Regions from separate parts of the Psychrobacillus sp. FSL H8-0484 genome, predicted to be linked through region 1. Evidence: a T-box and tRNA genes for the amino acid it is inferred to sense, from the RefSeq annotation. Region 1 holds a T-box; the other holds one or more tRNA genes.
The links. The T-box of region 1 lies ahead of ileS (isoleucine--tRNA ligase). A T-box ahead of a tRNA ligase gene usually reads a tRNA of that ligase, here a tRNA-Ile.

Region 1 (12,041 bases):
AGTGCAAAAACCTATCGTATCGTGACCACACATTGGTAAATAACCACCCGTTTCAATATAAATAACACCTACATCTGCATCAGGATGACAAGGATCTGTCATCAAAGCACCAGACATGACGCCGTGACCACGGGGCTCGTTCATTAAAAACTTTCTAATCCAATCATAATGTTTCTCCATGTACAACATTTTTTCAGACATGGTGTTTCCTTTTAATGGAGGTAATCCGCTGATAAGTGTCCGCGTTGGATTTCCTCCGGTATGTGTATCAATCGTTGTAAACACTCGTTGGTATTTCATTAGATTTTCACCCTCTCTTTAAATCGGGAAAGCTGAAGTGGTTCAATTGGAATGCACGTTTCTCTTTCACTCAGCATTTCTTCAATCAACTTTCCTGTTACCGCAGCCAAGCTAATACCATCTCCTTCGTGACCTGCTGCGATATAGTAACCCGGTATGTGATCGACTTGAGAAATGATTGGCAAGTGGTCTTCCGTCCAAGGTCTTAATCCGGCATAAGTGCGGATAACTGTCATATCCGCTATTTTCGGATAAAAACGGATTGCTCGTTTGGCTATATACTGGATGACTTCATGATTGACTCTCGTATTAAAGCCATCAAATTGACGACTGCTTCCAATAAGAAAGTTTTGGGCTTCTGTCGGTTCAAATACGAGTGCAACCCCATATTTTTCTGTCATCGGATCAACTAATCTTTCTCCTCCGAATTTGGAAATCAGATAACCAAATTCCATCACCTTTCGAAGACCTACAGGCTGCTGTCTCGAAGCGACGATCAATTGACCTTTTCTTGGAACAATTGGAATATCCAATCCCACCATTTCACCAATTTTCGGTGCCCATACACCACCCGCATTGACTACTTTATTTGCAGAAAATGTTCCATTATCCGTTTCAATGGTAAATTTACCGGAAGCATCTCTTGTCATATTCCTCACTTCTGTATTAGTGTGAATTCTAGCCCCTTGTTTTTCAGCACTGTAAAACATTGAGTACGTTAGCATATATGGATTGACTGTCGAATCTGTTTTACACTCTAACCCCCCATATAAATCGTCCGCAAAGTACTTGGACTCATTACGAAGATCTTCACGGTCTAACATTTTAAAATCTAAACCAGCCGCTTGCTGTCGTTTGACCCATTGATTCGCTGCTTCCATTTCAGCATCGCTCTCACAAACTAAAATACTACCAGGGTTGCGGTATTCAAATGAGATATCCAAATCTCTGTCTAATTCATGGACAAGCTGTTGACTTTTTAATGACATTTGACTATCAAAGCCAGGATCTTTATCAATCGCTAGAATATTCCCATCACATCTAGATGAAGTCCCGCTAGCCAATTCGTTCTTTTCTAACACTGTTATTTCTAATCCTGCTTTCGATCCATAATAGGCAATTGCAGCACCGATAATGCCGCCTCCAATCACAACAATATCTCGATGTTGAATACTCCCCACAAAAATCCCCCTCTCATTTACATCTTCATATTTACTTATTGCAAGTTCCATGCCAAGAAAAAAACTTTCTTTACACACATTTCTATTGAAAATTCTGATTATTTATGTCAATATTTTTATACACATCAAAAAAATTTGACAGTAGGAGGCTAAAGAAATGAACTTTGCATATCGTCTACTTGAAAAAGTAATGGATAAAGAATTTATTGTCATAGATTCTCTAATCGATTTGATTACATTAACGAAGATAGTTAAACAAAGCTCTCCTAAAAAAGTTTTTATCAATATCCAGAACACGGTTCAACATATTTACTTTTCAGAATCAACAGGAGATCTGGTTTATAAACCATGTCTAGTCTTACCTGTTACTAGTCATTTAGAAAAAATAGTATCCAAGCTCACGTTGGATAACTATATATTACTGGCGAACGACGAAAATACTTTTGTCGGGTATGTAAATACTGAGGTCATCTCTAAAAACCTTTTAAACCAATACGAACAAATACAAGCCTATTTAAACACTATTCTAGAAACAATTGATGAGTCTTGTACTGTCATTGATCGAGATGCAAATGTAGTGTTTTGGACAAAGGGGGCAGAAAAAATATTCTCCGTGAAAGAACAGGAAATTATCGGCAAGCCTATTACGGATTTTTTCAGTACCGAACAATTAGAGATCTTAAATTCACTAAAAACAGGCTCATCCGTTTATCACAACCAACATCATGCACGAAATGATCTTGTGGTAATGATTAATTCAAATCCGGTTTATTGTAATGATGAAATTATAGGAGCTGTCGTTTCAGAAACGGATATCACAAGCCAAATTCTCTTGAATAATGAACTGTACCTGACATCTGAAAGATTATTTACTTTAGAAGAAGAAGTTCGAAAGACTTCACCAACAGCAAATCCTTTCAATAATATTAAAGGAAGTAGCCAAGCTTTAAAACAGACCTTGACGATAGTTGAAAAAGCAGCCAAGACTAATGCAAGTGTCCTTATTTATGGAGAGAGTGGTGTGGGTAAAGAGTTATTTGCAAAAGCCATTCATAACTTACGAGAAGAAGCTAAAGCTCCATTCGTAGCGATCAATTGTGGAGCTATACCGAGCGGTTTATTTGAAAGTGAAATATTCGGTTATGAAAAAGGAGCCTTTACTGGAGCAGATCAAAGAGGAAAGAAAGGAAAAGTCGAGTTGGCTCGAGGAGGTACTCTATTCCTTGATGAAATTGGTGAGATGCCATTAGATATGCAAGTTAAAATTTTACGCCTTCTTCAAGAAAAACGATTTTACGCAGTCGGTGGAACAAAGGAAATAGAAGCAGATTTCAGAGTAGTAGCAGCAACAAACCGCGATCTAAAGGAACTAGTTAAAGACGGGAAATTCAGAGAAGATCTATATTACCGCTTAAATGTCGTTAATTTTAAAGTACCACCACTTCGAGATCGAATTGAAGACATTATTGAATTGACTCACTACTTCCTATTTGAAATTTCAGTTAAATACAACCGCCCTATCCATGGTATTTCTCAGACGGTCATGCAGACACTACTACAGTATTCTTGGCCAGGAAATATTCGAGAATTGAAAAATGTAGTGGAACGATTGGTCGTATTTTCTGAAAACGGGAATATTAGAACAGAAGATCTTCCAATCGAAATGGAAGGAATCTCGAATTCTTCAAAACCAGTATCAAGTTCTATTCCTATTCAGCTAACGGTTGATGAGAATCTTTCTTTAGACAATCAATTACAACAGTATGAGAAGACCATCCTTTTACGAGAATTAAATAAAGTAAATGGAAACAAGCTTTTATGTGCCAAAAATTTAGAAATCACTCGCGCGACTCTTTACAATCGAATGAATAAATTGGGGATTAAATTATAAAGTCATAAATGTTGGCACCCTTCTTGCATATTAATAATATGTACAAGTCATTAGTTTGAGTATGGGGTGAGATAAATGACGGAAAAAGAAATGATTATTTGCAGATGTGAAGAGGTAACGTACGGACAATTAGTAGAAACAGCAAAAAAATTTAGTTGTTCGTCAAGAGAATTGAAGCTGCGGACACGTGCCGGTATGGGTTATTGTGGCGGTAGAACATGCCGCCTTGCAGTGGATAGCATTGCCATATCGTCGACTAACAGGGATGTTTCAAAAATTACATTAAAATATCAGCCACCAATTCGTCCAATCAGTTTCGCCAAGTTGGGAGATGTGAACAAATGACAAAAAGAATTATTCATCATCCTGTACTTGATAGAATAGAAGAAACAGATACTGTTTCCTTCACTTTTGATAATCATAAGTATCAAGCATTGCGTAACGAATCTATCGCGGCAGCTTTGTTGGTAAACGGGGTTCGGACACTTAGACATCATGAAGAAAGTGGAACGCCTCGTGGGATATACTGCAATATTGGACATTGTTTTGAGTGCCGTGTCACTATTGACGGAAAACAAGGGATGAGGGCTTGTCTAACACCAGTCCAAGAAGGTATGGCTGTCACAAGCGGCGGAAAGCTTTTGACATCAGTACGCGACTGGAGGTCACAAAATGAATAAAGTCATCATTATCGGTGCAGGCCCTGCAGGCTTATCTGCAGCAATTACAATTGCAGAAAGTGGATATAGTGTCCTAGTCATCGATGAGTATATGAAGGCGGGTGGAAGGTTATTAGGGCAACTTTACGAAGAACCAAATGGTAATTGGTGGAATGGGATAAAAGAGTCTCAAAAACTTTTGGATAAAGCAGTAGATTTAGGTGTACAAATTAAATTACATACACCTGTATCCAATATTGAAAGCATCAATGGCTTATGGAGAATCTATACAGAAGACGAAGTTTACCTCACATCCCACTTGTTGATTGCTACGGGTGCTGCGGAAACACCGTTGCCTATTCCAGGGTGGACACTGCCAGGTGTGATGTCTGTCGGAGCAGCTCAAGTGATGACCAATGTCCATCGGGTAAAACCAGGAGATCGGGGTGTCATAATAGGGGTCAATGTCCTCTCCTCCGCAATCGCAATGGAATTGAAACTGGCTGATATTGACGTTGCATGCATTACATTACCGAAAATGAATAGTGTGACGGAAAAACACGGTAATCCATTAGATGTAATGAATTCGCTGTTACACGTATCCCATATGGCACCATCTACATTCGTAAAATTAGGAAGTAAACTTATGAAAAATGATTTCATGAAAAAAATGGGTATTACTTTTTATCCAAAAAACGGGGTCAAAATGTGGGATATACCAATTATGCTTCGTAAAGCTGTCATTGAGATCTATGGAGACGGAGCGGTTGAAGGTGTGAAAATCGCTACAATCAGTACTGCTGGAGAAATTATCCCTGGAACCGAAGAAAACATTAAAGCGGACTTTATTTGTATCGCTGGTGGATTGTACCCACTTACGGAGTTAGCAGCTGTGGCGGGATGTCCGTTCTATCATATCGAGGAATTGGGCGGGTATGTTCCCCTTCATAACGAGCGGATGGAAACTACCTTGCCAGGCCTGTATGTTGCAGGTAATATTACGGGAATTGAAGGTGCGAAAGTCGCAATTAGCCAAGGTATCACCGCTGGACTTGCAATCATCAATAGCAAGGATGGCGGTCAACAGGAAGACAAGATCAAAGAAGCAGTTAACTTCACTGAACAGACACGAAACAAAGCGCATATTCAATTCCATCCTGAAGTTAAAGTAGGTAAACAGAAGTTACAGAAATATTGGAATGAATATTTAATTTCAGTGAAAAATAAAGTGTACAATTAGTCGTTGTTTGAAACAGAAAAAAAGTGATTTCCAAAACGATTCTATCGTTAGGAAATCACTTTTTTTCTGTTATTTGATGTAATTTTTATGGTGAATGAAAACTTATACATCCTACTTATAATTCCACTTGCACTCCTGCTTTATTTGCAATAGCCTTATCGTATTAATATTTTGCGACAACAATATCAGCTATTGCAAGACCCACAGATTTAAAATCGGTAATTTCTTCATCGTTTTCTCTTCCTGATCGCTCCATCCTGACCACTTTTCCAAGCTCGGCGTGTATGCCTGCTTCCGAGAACAAACCTTCTTATATCGGCACATGTAAATAACTAGTTTCTTCCAGTAATTACTATTCCAATTCCTGCTCCAATTGCCACTTGATTAAAAAGATTCTGCTTTACACACCACTTTATCACCTTACATCACCCCTTCTAGCTTTAATCTCCGAAGTCTTTAAATCTCTTCCAATAAAAAACCTCTTGGTAATGTGTCTCGTGGATCTACTAAAAATTGGTGAAATCCTGTTAAGAAAGCTTCTCCTGTAACTTTTGGAATGATTGCTTCATACCCCGCTACTTTGCTAATCTCCAAAATCTCTCCGACGAATTGGCCGTCTGTTATGCTTTCGTGGACAAAGCTTCCCTTTTCCTCCAATTCGCCATGTGCATAAAGTGACGCTAGTCTTGCACATGTACCTGTACCACAAGGCGAGCGGTCGATTTGCTCATCTGCAAAGATCGTAACATTGCGCAAATCTGCATTTTCCCCTACTGGATCATCTGAAAAAATTACACCATAGATTCCACGAAGACCACTTTCAAGCGGATGAACCACCTCTAATTTGTCTTCAATATATCGCTTAATTTTTGTTCCCCATTTCTGTATGGCAGGTAAATCTTTCGTATTTACTTTCAAATCCAATTCTGTACTTTTAACAACTGCATAGAACGCGCCTCCAAATGAAACATCTACAGTAAACTCGTATCCATCAATACTTACCTGCATGTCTTTTTCTAATACAAACGACGGCACGTTTTCAAAAGAAACCGCTTCCACAACAGAGCCGTTACACCTTGCATAAGCTACGATTTCCCCAGCAGGACTATCAATTATAAATTTCTGATTTTCTTCTGTTCCGAGGAACCGTCCTGTTTCGATCCCCATTGTAATCACACCAACAATTCCATGCCCACACATTGTACTCCATCCTTCATTGTGCATAAATAGCACTCCGAAATCTGCATGAGGACTTGCTGGAGGCGTTATGATACATCCGTACATTCCATGATGTCCCCTCGGTTCAAGCATCAGTACTTCTCTGATATAATCAAGATTTTCCATGCAATAAGCACGTCGCTCTAACTGCGTATCTCCTTTAATTTCTGGTAACCCGTCAGTAATAATTCGTAATGGTTCACCTGCAACATGGACATCAACTGTTGTGTATACTTTTTTAATAATCATTCAAATCTCTCCATTCTAATTTTTGATTTTAAATTTAATACAATGTCTAAACCAAATAAAAGAAGTTAAATCTAATTATTTGATATCAAATACACAATAATTTAAGTAAAATTTCGACATTTTTGAAGTGTCACTTAAATATTAAACTAATGATAGAATTTTTTTAATGTTCTGTCAACATTGTTTTTTTATATAAAGTGAGAGACTAATATGGATTATGTAAATTGAGATGATTATGGATTCTTATTAAGTAGGCAATTGAATGTAAGTAAAAATTTGAATATATTTTTTAATAAATCAATTTCATAACCCGTACTATCTTGTCCCCATAAAAAAGACACCTCCACGTTGATAATTAGGGTACTACCCGTTTTTCAACGCAAGGTGTTTTTATTTGTCAACTGTATTTAGGTCATTTCAACTAGTGTCTCAGTAAAAATAGATAGCGTCTTTAGTTTATCGCTTCTATTTGTAATGAAACATGATGAATCCCTATTTTAATTTCTGCTCCTTTCACTCTATTTGGAGATATCACTAGGTTTCGCATTAACAAGTTTTGTTGCAACATATGTTTATACTTTTCAATTACTTTTTGTAGTTCTTCATCCGTATTTACTGTTATGTCTACTCTCATATCAACTGGTAGATTTAATTGTTTTCTATAGGATTGTATTGCACGAATTAACTCACGAGCCATTCCTTCTTGGATTAGGTCTTCGGTTAACGATATATCTAACGTAACTGTATATTCTCCTGCTGTTGCGGAAGCATATCCTTCCTTCGCTACTTTTTCCATTATTACATCTTCAACCATCACTTTAACTTTCCCATCTATAGATCCCTCTATAAACCCCACCTCCATAAATTGTTTTACTTGATCCGCGTCCAAAGATTGAAGCCATGTATTCACAGCATTCGACTGCTTTCCAAACTTAGCACCTGATTTTTTGAAATCGAGTTTTATCTTTGTCGATATCAATTTTTCTTCATTATGCATTTTTTCGAATTGTTTTATATTTAACTCATCTTTGATGATATCTTCGTATAGATTCCAGTTTAATCCTTGATTCGCACTCATTAATGACAAACTAGCTAGTGGTTGTTTTATTTTCAATGAGGTCGTATTTCTTATACTCCTCCCTAACTCTACTACTTGCAGAACAGCATCCATTTCTTTTTCCAGTTTTTCATTCCTTAAGAGGTCATCAGCTAATGGGAAATCTGATAAATGTACGCTTTCACCAGTTAAATTCCTATACACATCTTCTGCAATAAAAGGCGTTAGTGGTGCTAACAATTGGCTAGTTTTAGTTAACACTTCATAGAGCGTCTTGTATGCAGCCGCCTTTTCTGGATTCATCTCACTTGACCAAAATCGCTCCCTGGATCGTCTTACATACCAATTACTGACTTCCTCTAATAACTTCGCAATTTCTCTTGCTGCATTTGTAAAATGATAATCATCTAAGTTTGTTCGAACTGTTTTAATCGTGCTATGCAAACGAGATAATATCCAATCATCCAACTTATTTTTCTTCACTTCAATATCGTCTTTAGGGTTGTAGTTATCTAAATGAGCATAGAGCGAATAAAAACTATGCACATTGTCTAAAGTATCCACTAATTTCGACTTTGCTTCTTGTACAATACGTTCGGAAAAGCGTTTCGTATTCCATGGTGCACTGTCGACTAATAAAGCCCATCTTAATGCATCTGCACCATACTTTTGAATTAACTCTACTGGATCCAGAGCATTCCCTTTACTTTTAGACATTTTTTGTCCATTTTCATCTAAAATATGACCTGTAGACAATACACGTTTATAAGGAGCTTTACCTGTAAATAAAGTGGATACTGCGAGTAGGCTATAAAACCATCCTCGTGTTTGGTCAATCCCTTCAATAACTACATCCGCTGGGAATTGTTTTACAAATAGCTCTTTATGCTCAAATGGATAGTGATATTGGGCAAAGGGCATAGAACCGCTGTCAAACCAAACATCGATGACTTCAGGAGTTCTTGTCATTGTCCCACTACAACCTGAACATTGGAGCTTCACTTCATCTACATATGGTTTATGCAATTCGATCTCCTCTATAGGGTGTATCGAATACTGTTTTAATTCTGCTATACTTTTCGGTGCAATTTGGTGATTACAAATTTCGCATTCCCAAACATTGAGCGGTGTTCCCCAATAACGTTTACGACTGATATTCCAATCTACCATTTGTTCTAAAAAGTTTCCGAATCTGCCGTGTTTTATATGCTCTGGATACCAAGTTACTCCTTCATTATTTTGGATAAATTGTTCTTTCAAAGCAGTTGTTTGGATAAACCAGCTTTCATTTGCATAATACAAAAGAGGTGAATCACAACGCCAGCAATGAGGGTAGCTATGTTCGTACTTTTCTTTATGAAAAAGTAATCCTTTTTCAGCAAGATTACGAACAATATCTACATCACAGTCTTTGACAAATCTTCCTTCAAAGCCTAAAACCTCGGAAGTATACATTCCTTTTTCATCTACCACATGGACGAACGATAATCCATTTTCCTTTACCACCTTATAGTCATCTTCTCCGTAAGCTGGTGCAATGTGGACTATCCCTGTTCCACTTTCTGCTGATACATAATCAGCCGTCACGACCTTATGACCGATTTCCACATCTACAAAATCAAATAATGGAGTATATGGTATGTCTCTCAATTCTTCACCTTGATGTACAGAAAGTATTTCATAACCTTCCTTTAATACCGAGCTTGCTAATGCTTCCGCTACTATGAAAATGTCTTGCCCTTGTTTTGCACGAACATATTTCATCGATGGATGAACAGCTAGTGCGACATTTGCTGGTAAGGTCCAAGGTGTTGTCGTCCACCCAAGAAAATATTCATTGTCTCGATCTGTACGTTTGAATTTAGCTGTCGCAGATAAATCCTTCACTGTTTTATAACCTTGTGACACCTCATGTGAACTGAGCGACGTTTGACAACTAGGGCAATACGGAGAAACCCTGTGTCCTTTTTGTAACAACCCTTTTTCATGAATAGTACCAAGTATATTCCATTCACTTTCAATATAAGCATTACTTAACGTGACATAGGGATCCTCCATGTCCACCCAATAACCAAGCTGTTCCGTAAACGCTCGCCACTGCTTTTCATAGACAAAAACACTTTCTTTACATTTGTTAATGAATGCTTCCACACCGTATTTTTCAATATCACTTTTACCGGAAATCCCTAATTGCTTTTCTACTCCTAATTCCACTGGTAAACCGTGTGTATCCCATCCTGCCTTACGTATTACTTGATGTCCCGTCATTGTTTTATACCTAGCAACAACGTCTTTAATCGTACGTCCTAATGCGTGCCCAACATGCGGCAATCCATTTGCAGTGGGTGGACCTTCATAAAATACGAAAGATGGACTATCGTCTCTATAGTCTATAGATTTTTTAAAGATTTCTTCTTTCAACCATTGTGTTCGGATCCGTTCTTCTCTTCGTAAAACAGATTCTTTTTCGTTCGTTTTAACCATCTGATATCACTCCTATTATTATTAATAAAACATACAAAAAACCCGTCCCTGGAAAGGGACGGGTTTAACCGTGATACCACCCTAATTCTATTGTAAGCTTTCGCTCCACAATAGCACTTAGCCACGTACAATCATACGCGTTCCTTTTAACGGTAGACACCCGGTCTTACTTACTCAATTTCAGCTCGACTTCTCAGAGAGGATTTTTGTAAATGGACTGAACACCGACTTTCAGCAACTACCGGCTCTCTTTAGAACAGTTCCATGAACTACTTTTTCTCATCAACGAATTTGTATGGTTTTATTATGGATGAATTTAACATAAAACATTTATAGTTGTCAAACTAATTAAATATTTTTTTGTTGGCTTAAAGTGAAATATGGAAATATAGTTCTATTGATTCTTACCTTAAATTGAAATATCTGTAAATATTGAAACTTAACTGTCTTGTGAACGTATGTAAATAAAGGTATTTCACTAATTGGAATGGGGAGCGGTGAAGTGAAAAAGAGGTTAGGACTTTTATTTTTAAGTATCAGTTTGATCTTTTTATTTGTGGCATATTCAGAAGAATCTGCTACAAAGGAACCAGCATATATTGCCAAAGCCAGTGATTTTGAAGATTCAGGCTTTACTAGCCGTAGTAATCAGTTGATTGTAGTCATTGGAAATGAACTAATGATTAGTGCTTACTATGGACATTCCAAAGAAAAAAGTAGCATTGATAAGATTTTAGAATTAGAAAACGTTAAACCAGATATAAGGTTTAAGAAATTTTACCAAAATGTCCAAGTTAAAACAAAAGGTGATATTTATTATATTACTGCTGACGACGGTGTATCATTGGAGTTTGAAAAAATTGGAGAACGCATTATTGTGGATAAAGAAGGTATGGAATATTATACCCAAGAATATTCAAAAGAATGATATTCACTTTAAATGAAGAAAATCGCTATCCGCTCTTTAATAGCAAAACCTATTCCCAGAGGTATCCGGATTGCTTTGGAGTGGACTTTAGCTACATCATTACCGCGGAATTTTTAGGAGAGTAGGTTCGTGACGCTAGTCACGATCCTACTCTCCTTTTTCGATAGTCTTGTGGTTTTCGACCTTCCGTCGCCCTCCTGCAACTATAGGCAACACGTTATGTCAGTAAACATTTATCACTTTGTTGATTCAAGCGGTAGGCGGTGACTCCAGCGAGATGAGTGAGACAGATAAGAAATCACAAACGACGCGTGAGCTGTGGTGATGGCTTATCGCTCACCACACGGAAAGCGTCCGCCTATAGCGGAAATCAACTATACTTTATTCCATGTAAAATATATATTTCTTTAGTTTCCTTTAGCATTGTTCGTGTTTTCTCATGAAAATAGAAATTATGAAATTGATTCATTAATATGAGAATAAATCAAAAAATCCGTCCATTCATTGTTTTCAAACGAAAATCTTTCTCTCAGGCATTCGAATGTAAATCCTGCCCGCTCCGCTAATTTTTTGGATGGCTCATTATCCGTATTAATATGTAATTCGATCCGATGAAAGTTTAATTCAGTGAAGAATAATGCAGTTGCTGCTTTTAAACTTTCAAGTCCATATCCATTTTTCCAGAACTGATTATGTATTGAATATCCCATCATTGCCCATTGATAATCCATTCTTAGAATAGTGATCAATTCTACTTTCCCTACATTTACTCCATCTTCTTTTCGAAATACCCCTAATATGTACATCTCATCTCTTTCAGCTGCCTGCTGAAAT
Region 2 (4,367 bases), 1.1 Mb from region 1:
GAAATTCCTTGTCGGGTAAGTTCCGACCCGCACGAAAGGCGTAACGATCTGGGCACTGTCTCAACGAGAGACTCGGTGAAATTATAGTACCTGTGAAGATGCAGGTTACCCGCGACAGGACGGAAAGACCCCGTGGAGCTTTACTATAGCTTGATATTGAATTTTGGTGCAACTTGTACAGGATAGGCAGGAGCCTTAGAGCCCGGAGCGCCAGCTTCGGAGGAGGCGTCGGTGGGATACTGCCCTGGTTGTATTGAAATTCTAACCCATACCCGTAACCCGGGTAGGAGACAGTGTCAGGCGGGTAGTTTGACTGGGGCGGTCGCCTCCTAAAGTGTAACGGAGGCGCCCAAAGGTTCCCTCAGAATGGTTGGAAATCATTCGAAGAGTGTAAAGGCAGAAGGGAGCTTGACTGCGAGACCTACAAGTCGAGCAGGGTCGAAAGACGGGCTTAGTGATCCGGTGGTTCCGCATGGAAGGGCCATCGCTCAACGGATAAAAGCTACCCCGGGGATAACAGGCTTATCTCCCCCAAGAGTCCACATCGACGGGGAGGTTTGGCACCTCGATGTCGGCTCATCGCATCCTGGGGCTGTAGTCGGTCCCAAGGGTTGGGCTGTTCGCCCATTAAAGCGGTACGCGAGCTGGGTTCAGAACGTCGTGAGACAGTTCGGTCCCTATCCGTCGTGGGCGTAGGAAATTTGAGAGGAGCTGTCCTTAGTACGAGAGGACCGGGATGGACACACCGCTGGTGTACCAGTTGTTCTGCCAAGAGCATCGCTGGGTAGCTATGTGTGGACGGGATAAGTGCTGAAAGCATCTAAGCACGAAGCCCCCCTCAAGATGAGATTTCCCATTACGCAAGTAAGTAAGATCCCTCAAAGACGATGAGGTAGATAGGTTCGGGGTGGAAGCGTGGCGACACGTGCAGCTGACGAATACTAATCGATCGAGGACTTAACCAAATTAGAATTTACAGAATTCAATGTCTTTTATCCAGTTTTGAAAGAATAATTTTATTTTAAAAAAATACTTGTAATTTTCTACACAGTTGTTATAATAAAACTTGTCTTTCATTAATTATTCAAGTCTAGTGATGATGGCGAAGAGGTCACACCCGTTCCCATACCGAACACGGAAGTTAAGCTCTTCAGCGCCGATGGTAGTTGGGGGTTTCCCCCTGCAAGAGTAGGACGTCGCTGGGCTTGCGATAAGTACATAATAGTAACTTGTTATGAATTATATTACCCAGGAGGATTAGCTCAGCTGGGAGAGCATCTGCCTTACAAGCAGAGGGTCGGCGGTTCGAGCCCGTCATCCTCCACCATATATTTACTCCTGCCGGAGTAGCTCAACTGGTAGAGCAACTGACTTGTAATCAGTAGGTTGAGGGTTCAAGTCCTTTCTCCGGCACCATTTCTTTCGAGCCATTAGCTCAGTTGGTAGAGCATCTGACTTTTAATCAGAGGGTCGTAGGTTCGAATCCTACATGGCTCATCACTTTTAAGTGAATTATGTATGCGGGTGTGGCGGAACTGGCAGACGCACTAGACTTAGGATCTAGCGCCGCAAGGCGTGGGGGTTCGACTCCCTTCACCCGCACCATTTAATTTAATAACCGAGCGGAAGTAGTTCAGTGGTAGAACACCACCTTGCCAAGGTGGGGGTCGCGAGTTCGAACCTCGTCTTCCGCTCCAAAGATTCATTTAAGTGCCGGGGTGGCGGAACTGGCAGACGCACAGGACTTAAAATCCTGCGGTAGGTGACTACCGTACCGGTTCGATTCCGGTCCTCGGCACCATTTTTTAAAAAAAGAATTTAAGCGCCCGTAGCTCAATTGGATAGAGCGTCTGACTACGGATCAGAAGGTTGTGGGTTCGACTCCTGCCGGGCGCGCCATATATATCGGGAAGTAGCTCAGCTTGGTAGAGCACTTGGTTTGGGACCAAGGGGTCGCAGGTTCGAATCCTGTCTTCCCGACCAGTTATTATTACATTTGGGGCCTTAGCTCAGCTGGGAGAGCGCCTGCCTTGCACGCAGGAGGTCAGCGGTTCGATCCCGCTAGGCTCCACCAAATAATATTAAATTATAAAAAATATCATGGCGGCGTAGCTCAGCTGGCTAGAGCATTCGGTTCATACCCGAAAGGTCGTGGGTTCGACTCCCTCTGCCGCCATCTTAAGGACCTTTAGCTCAGTTGGTTAGAGCAGACGGCTCATAACCGTCCGGTCGCAGGTTCGAGTCCTGCAAGGTCCACCAACACAATAATACGGAGGAATACCCAAGTCTGGCTGAAGGGATCGGTCTTGAAAACCGACAGGCGGGTCATACCGCGCGGGGGTTCGAATCCCTCTTCCTCCTCCATTTTAACTTGTTGTTAGTGGAATTAAGAAAAAGATTGTCTTAATAAAAGCTTTGACGTATATTATTGTCGCGGGGTGGAGCAGTTCGGTAGCTCGTCGGGCTCATAACCCGAAGGTCACAGGTTCAAATCCTGTCCCCGCAACCAAATGGTCCCGTGGTGTAGCGGTTAACATGCCTGCCTGTCACGCAGGAGATCGCCGGTTCGATCCCGGTCGGGACCGCCATTTTTTTTGAAAATACATATGTGGCTCAGTAGCTCAGTCGGTAGAGCAAAGGACTGAAAATCCTTGTGTCGGCGGTTCGATTCCGTCCTGAGCCACCATAATAATGCGGGTGTAGTTTAGTGGTAAAACCTCAGCCTTCCAAGCTGATGATGAGAGTTCGATTCTCTTCACCCGCTCCAAATAATGGGCCTATAGCTCAGCTGGTTAGAGCGCACGCCTGATAAGCGTGAGGTCGATGGTTCGAGTCCATTTAGGCCCACCATTATTCCGAAGTAGCTCAGTGGTAGAGCAATCGACTGTTAATCGATTGGTCGTAGGTTCGAGTCCTACCTTCGGAGCCATATGGGGAAGTACTCAAGTGGCTGAAGAGGCGCCCCTGCTAAGGGTGTAGGTCGGGTAACCGGCGCGAGGGTTCAAATCCCTCCTTCTCCGCCATATGTTGGCCCCTTGGTCAAGCGGTTAAGACACCGCCCTTTCACGGCGGTAACACGGGTTCGAATCCCGTAGGGGTCATATTTTTAAGTGGAAAGTAATCACTTGCTTGATTACTTTTTTACTTCCAAGTAGCTAGTATGGCTAAAGGATTTTATTTATAGATTTAGGTCATACAGCTATTATACACACAATAATACGGAGGAATACCCAAGTCTGGCTGAAGGGATCGGTCTTGAAAACCGACAGGCGGGTCATACCGCGCGGGGGTTCGAATCCCTCTTCCTCCTCCATTTACAACTTATTGTTTGTTGATGAAACACTTAAAAAATAGTTTAGTATATTCTTTTTGAAATGACACTTTTAATATTATTGTCGCGGGGTGGAGCAAATCGTCAAACGAAGATGACGATTAACACCGATGCAGGCAAAGCCGAAGCAGGTGTCCAACTTTCTTCGAGCGTAGTAAAACTTAAACTGCAAGTATAATATTGTCGCGGGGTGGAGCAGTTCGGTAGCTCGTCGGGCTCATAACCCGAAGGTCACAGGTTCAAATCCTGTCCCCGCAACCAAATGGTCCCGTGGTGTAGCGGTTAACATGCCTGCCTGTCACGCAGGAGATCGCCGGTTCGATCCCGGTCGGGACCGCCATTTTTTTAAAAATACATAAGTGGCTCAGTAGCTCAGTCGGTAGAGCAAAGGACTGAAAATCCTTGTGTCGGCGGTTCGATTCCGTCCTGAGCCACCATAATATGCGGGTGTAGTTTAGTGGTAAAACCTCAGCCTTCCAAGCTGATGATGAGAGTTCGATTCTCTTCACCCGCTTAAATTAATTGGTCTATGCACAGTTAGTTAGAGTGCACGCTTCATAAGTGTGAGGCCAAGGATTCGATTTCGAATCATATGGGGAAGTACTCAAGTGGCTGAAGAGGCGCCCCTGCTAAGGGTGTAGGTCGGGTAACCGGCGCGAGGGTTCAAATCCCTCCTTCTCCGCCATATATTTGGCCCCTTGGTCAAGCGGTTAAGACACCGCCCTTTCACGGCGGTAACACGGGTTCGAATCCCGTAGGGGTCATCATTTTAAAGAAAAAGGTAATCATTCATTTGATTATCTTTTTTTTTGTAGAAAAGTATGGATATTTATTTTATATCTTTCTTCAGTAGTTGATTTCTATTAAGCTTACTCTACTTGGAATAACTTTGTTTGTGGAGGCAAGAAAGATATGAAATAACAGGACCAACTCTTTTAATTCACCATTTAAGAAGCAAATTTTATAATTATTCCACCAGTAAATGCCTTAATGATTGTACTGATTAACAAAGTGTTTGCAGCACCGGCCATGAATG

Region 2: it encodes a tRNA-Ile, which carries the amino acid that the T-box ahead of ileS (isoleucine--tRNA ligase) is inferred to sense. The anticodon was not compared.

Annotation. Positions count from the first base shown of each region.
Region 1 covers NZ_JBBOSZ010000001.1:1,924,287-1,936,327, reverse strand. The annotation lists gene MHH81_RS09345 (proline racemase family protein) at 1-300, opposite strand, end outside; gene MHH81_RS09340 (NAD(P)/FAD-dependent oxidoreductase) at 300-1,472, opposite strand; gene MHH81_RS09335 (sigma-54 interaction domain-containing protein) at 1,639-3,372, shown strand; gene MHH81_RS09330 ((2Fe-2S)-binding protein) at 3,448-3,717, shown strand; gene MHH81_RS09325 ((2Fe-2S)-binding protein) at 3,714-4,052, shown strand; gene MHH81_RS09320 (NAD(P)/FAD-dependent oxidoreductase) at 4,045-5,271, shown strand; partial or broken gene MHH81_RS09315 (ornithine cyclodeaminase family protein) at 5,435-5,617, opposite strand; gene MHH81_RS09310 (proline racemase family protein) at 5,728-6,738, opposite strand; gene ileS (isoleucine--tRNA ligase) at 7,190-10,279, opposite strand; T-box leader at 10,331-10,574, opposite strand; gene MHH81_RS09300 (hypothetical protein) at 10,782-11,207, shown strand; gene MHH81_RS09295 (GNAT family N-acetyltransferase) at 11,660-12,041, opposite strand, start outside.
Region 2 covers NZ_JBBOSZ010000001.1:3,026,916-3,031,282, reverse strand. The annotation lists rRNA gene MHH81_RS14820 (23S ribosomal RNA) at 1-965, shown strand, start outside; rRNA gene rrf (5S ribosomal RNA) at 1,090-1,205, shown strand; tRNA gene MHH81_RS14810 (tRNA-Val) at 1,252-1,327, shown strand; tRNA gene MHH81_RS14805 (tRNA-Thr) at 1,341-1,416, shown strand; tRNA gene MHH81_RS14800 (tRNA-Lys) at 1,425-1,497, shown strand; tRNA gene MHH81_RS14795 (tRNA-Leu) at 1,521-1,605, shown strand; tRNA gene MHH81_RS14790 (tRNA-Gly) at 1,623-1,697, shown strand; tRNA gene MHH81_RS14785 (tRNA-Leu) at 1,713-1,801, shown strand; tRNA gene MHH81_RS14780 (tRNA-Arg) at 1,823-1,899, shown strand; tRNA gene MHH81_RS14775 (tRNA-Pro) at 1,907-1,983, shown strand; tRNA gene MHH81_RS14770 (tRNA-Ala) at 1,999-2,074, shown strand; tRNA gene MHH81_RS14765 (tRNA-Met) at 2,103-2,176, shown strand; tRNA gene MHH81_RS14760 (tRNA-Ile) at 2,183-2,259, shown strand; tRNA gene MHH81_RS14755 (tRNA-Ser) at 2,272-2,364, shown strand; tRNA gene MHH81_RS14750 (tRNA-Met) at 2,433-2,509, shown strand; tRNA gene MHH81_RS14745 (tRNA-Asp) at 2,513-2,588, shown strand; tRNA gene MHH81_RS14740 (tRNA-Phe) at 2,611-2,686, shown strand; tRNA gene MHH81_RS14735 (tRNA-Gly) at 2,694-2,767, shown strand; tRNA gene MHH81_RS14730 (tRNA-Ile) at 2,774-2,850, shown strand; tRNA gene MHH81_RS14725 (tRNA-Asn) at 2,855-2,929, shown strand; tRNA gene MHH81_RS14720 (tRNA-Ser) at 2,933-3,023, shown strand; tRNA gene MHH81_RS14715 (tRNA-Glu) at 3,030-3,101, shown strand; tRNA gene MHH81_RS14710 (tRNA-Ser) at 3,221-3,313, shown strand; tRNA gene MHH81_RS14705 (tRNA-Met) at 3,516-3,592, shown strand; tRNA gene MHH81_RS14700 (tRNA-Asp) at 3,596-3,671, shown strand; tRNA gene MHH81_RS14695 (tRNA-Phe) at 3,693-3,768, shown strand; tRNA gene MHH81_RS14690 (tRNA-Gly) at 3,775-3,845, shown strand; tRNA gene MHH81_RS14685 (tRNA-Ser) at 3,926-4,016, shown strand; tRNA gene MHH81_RS14680 (tRNA-Glu) at 4,024-4,095, shown strand.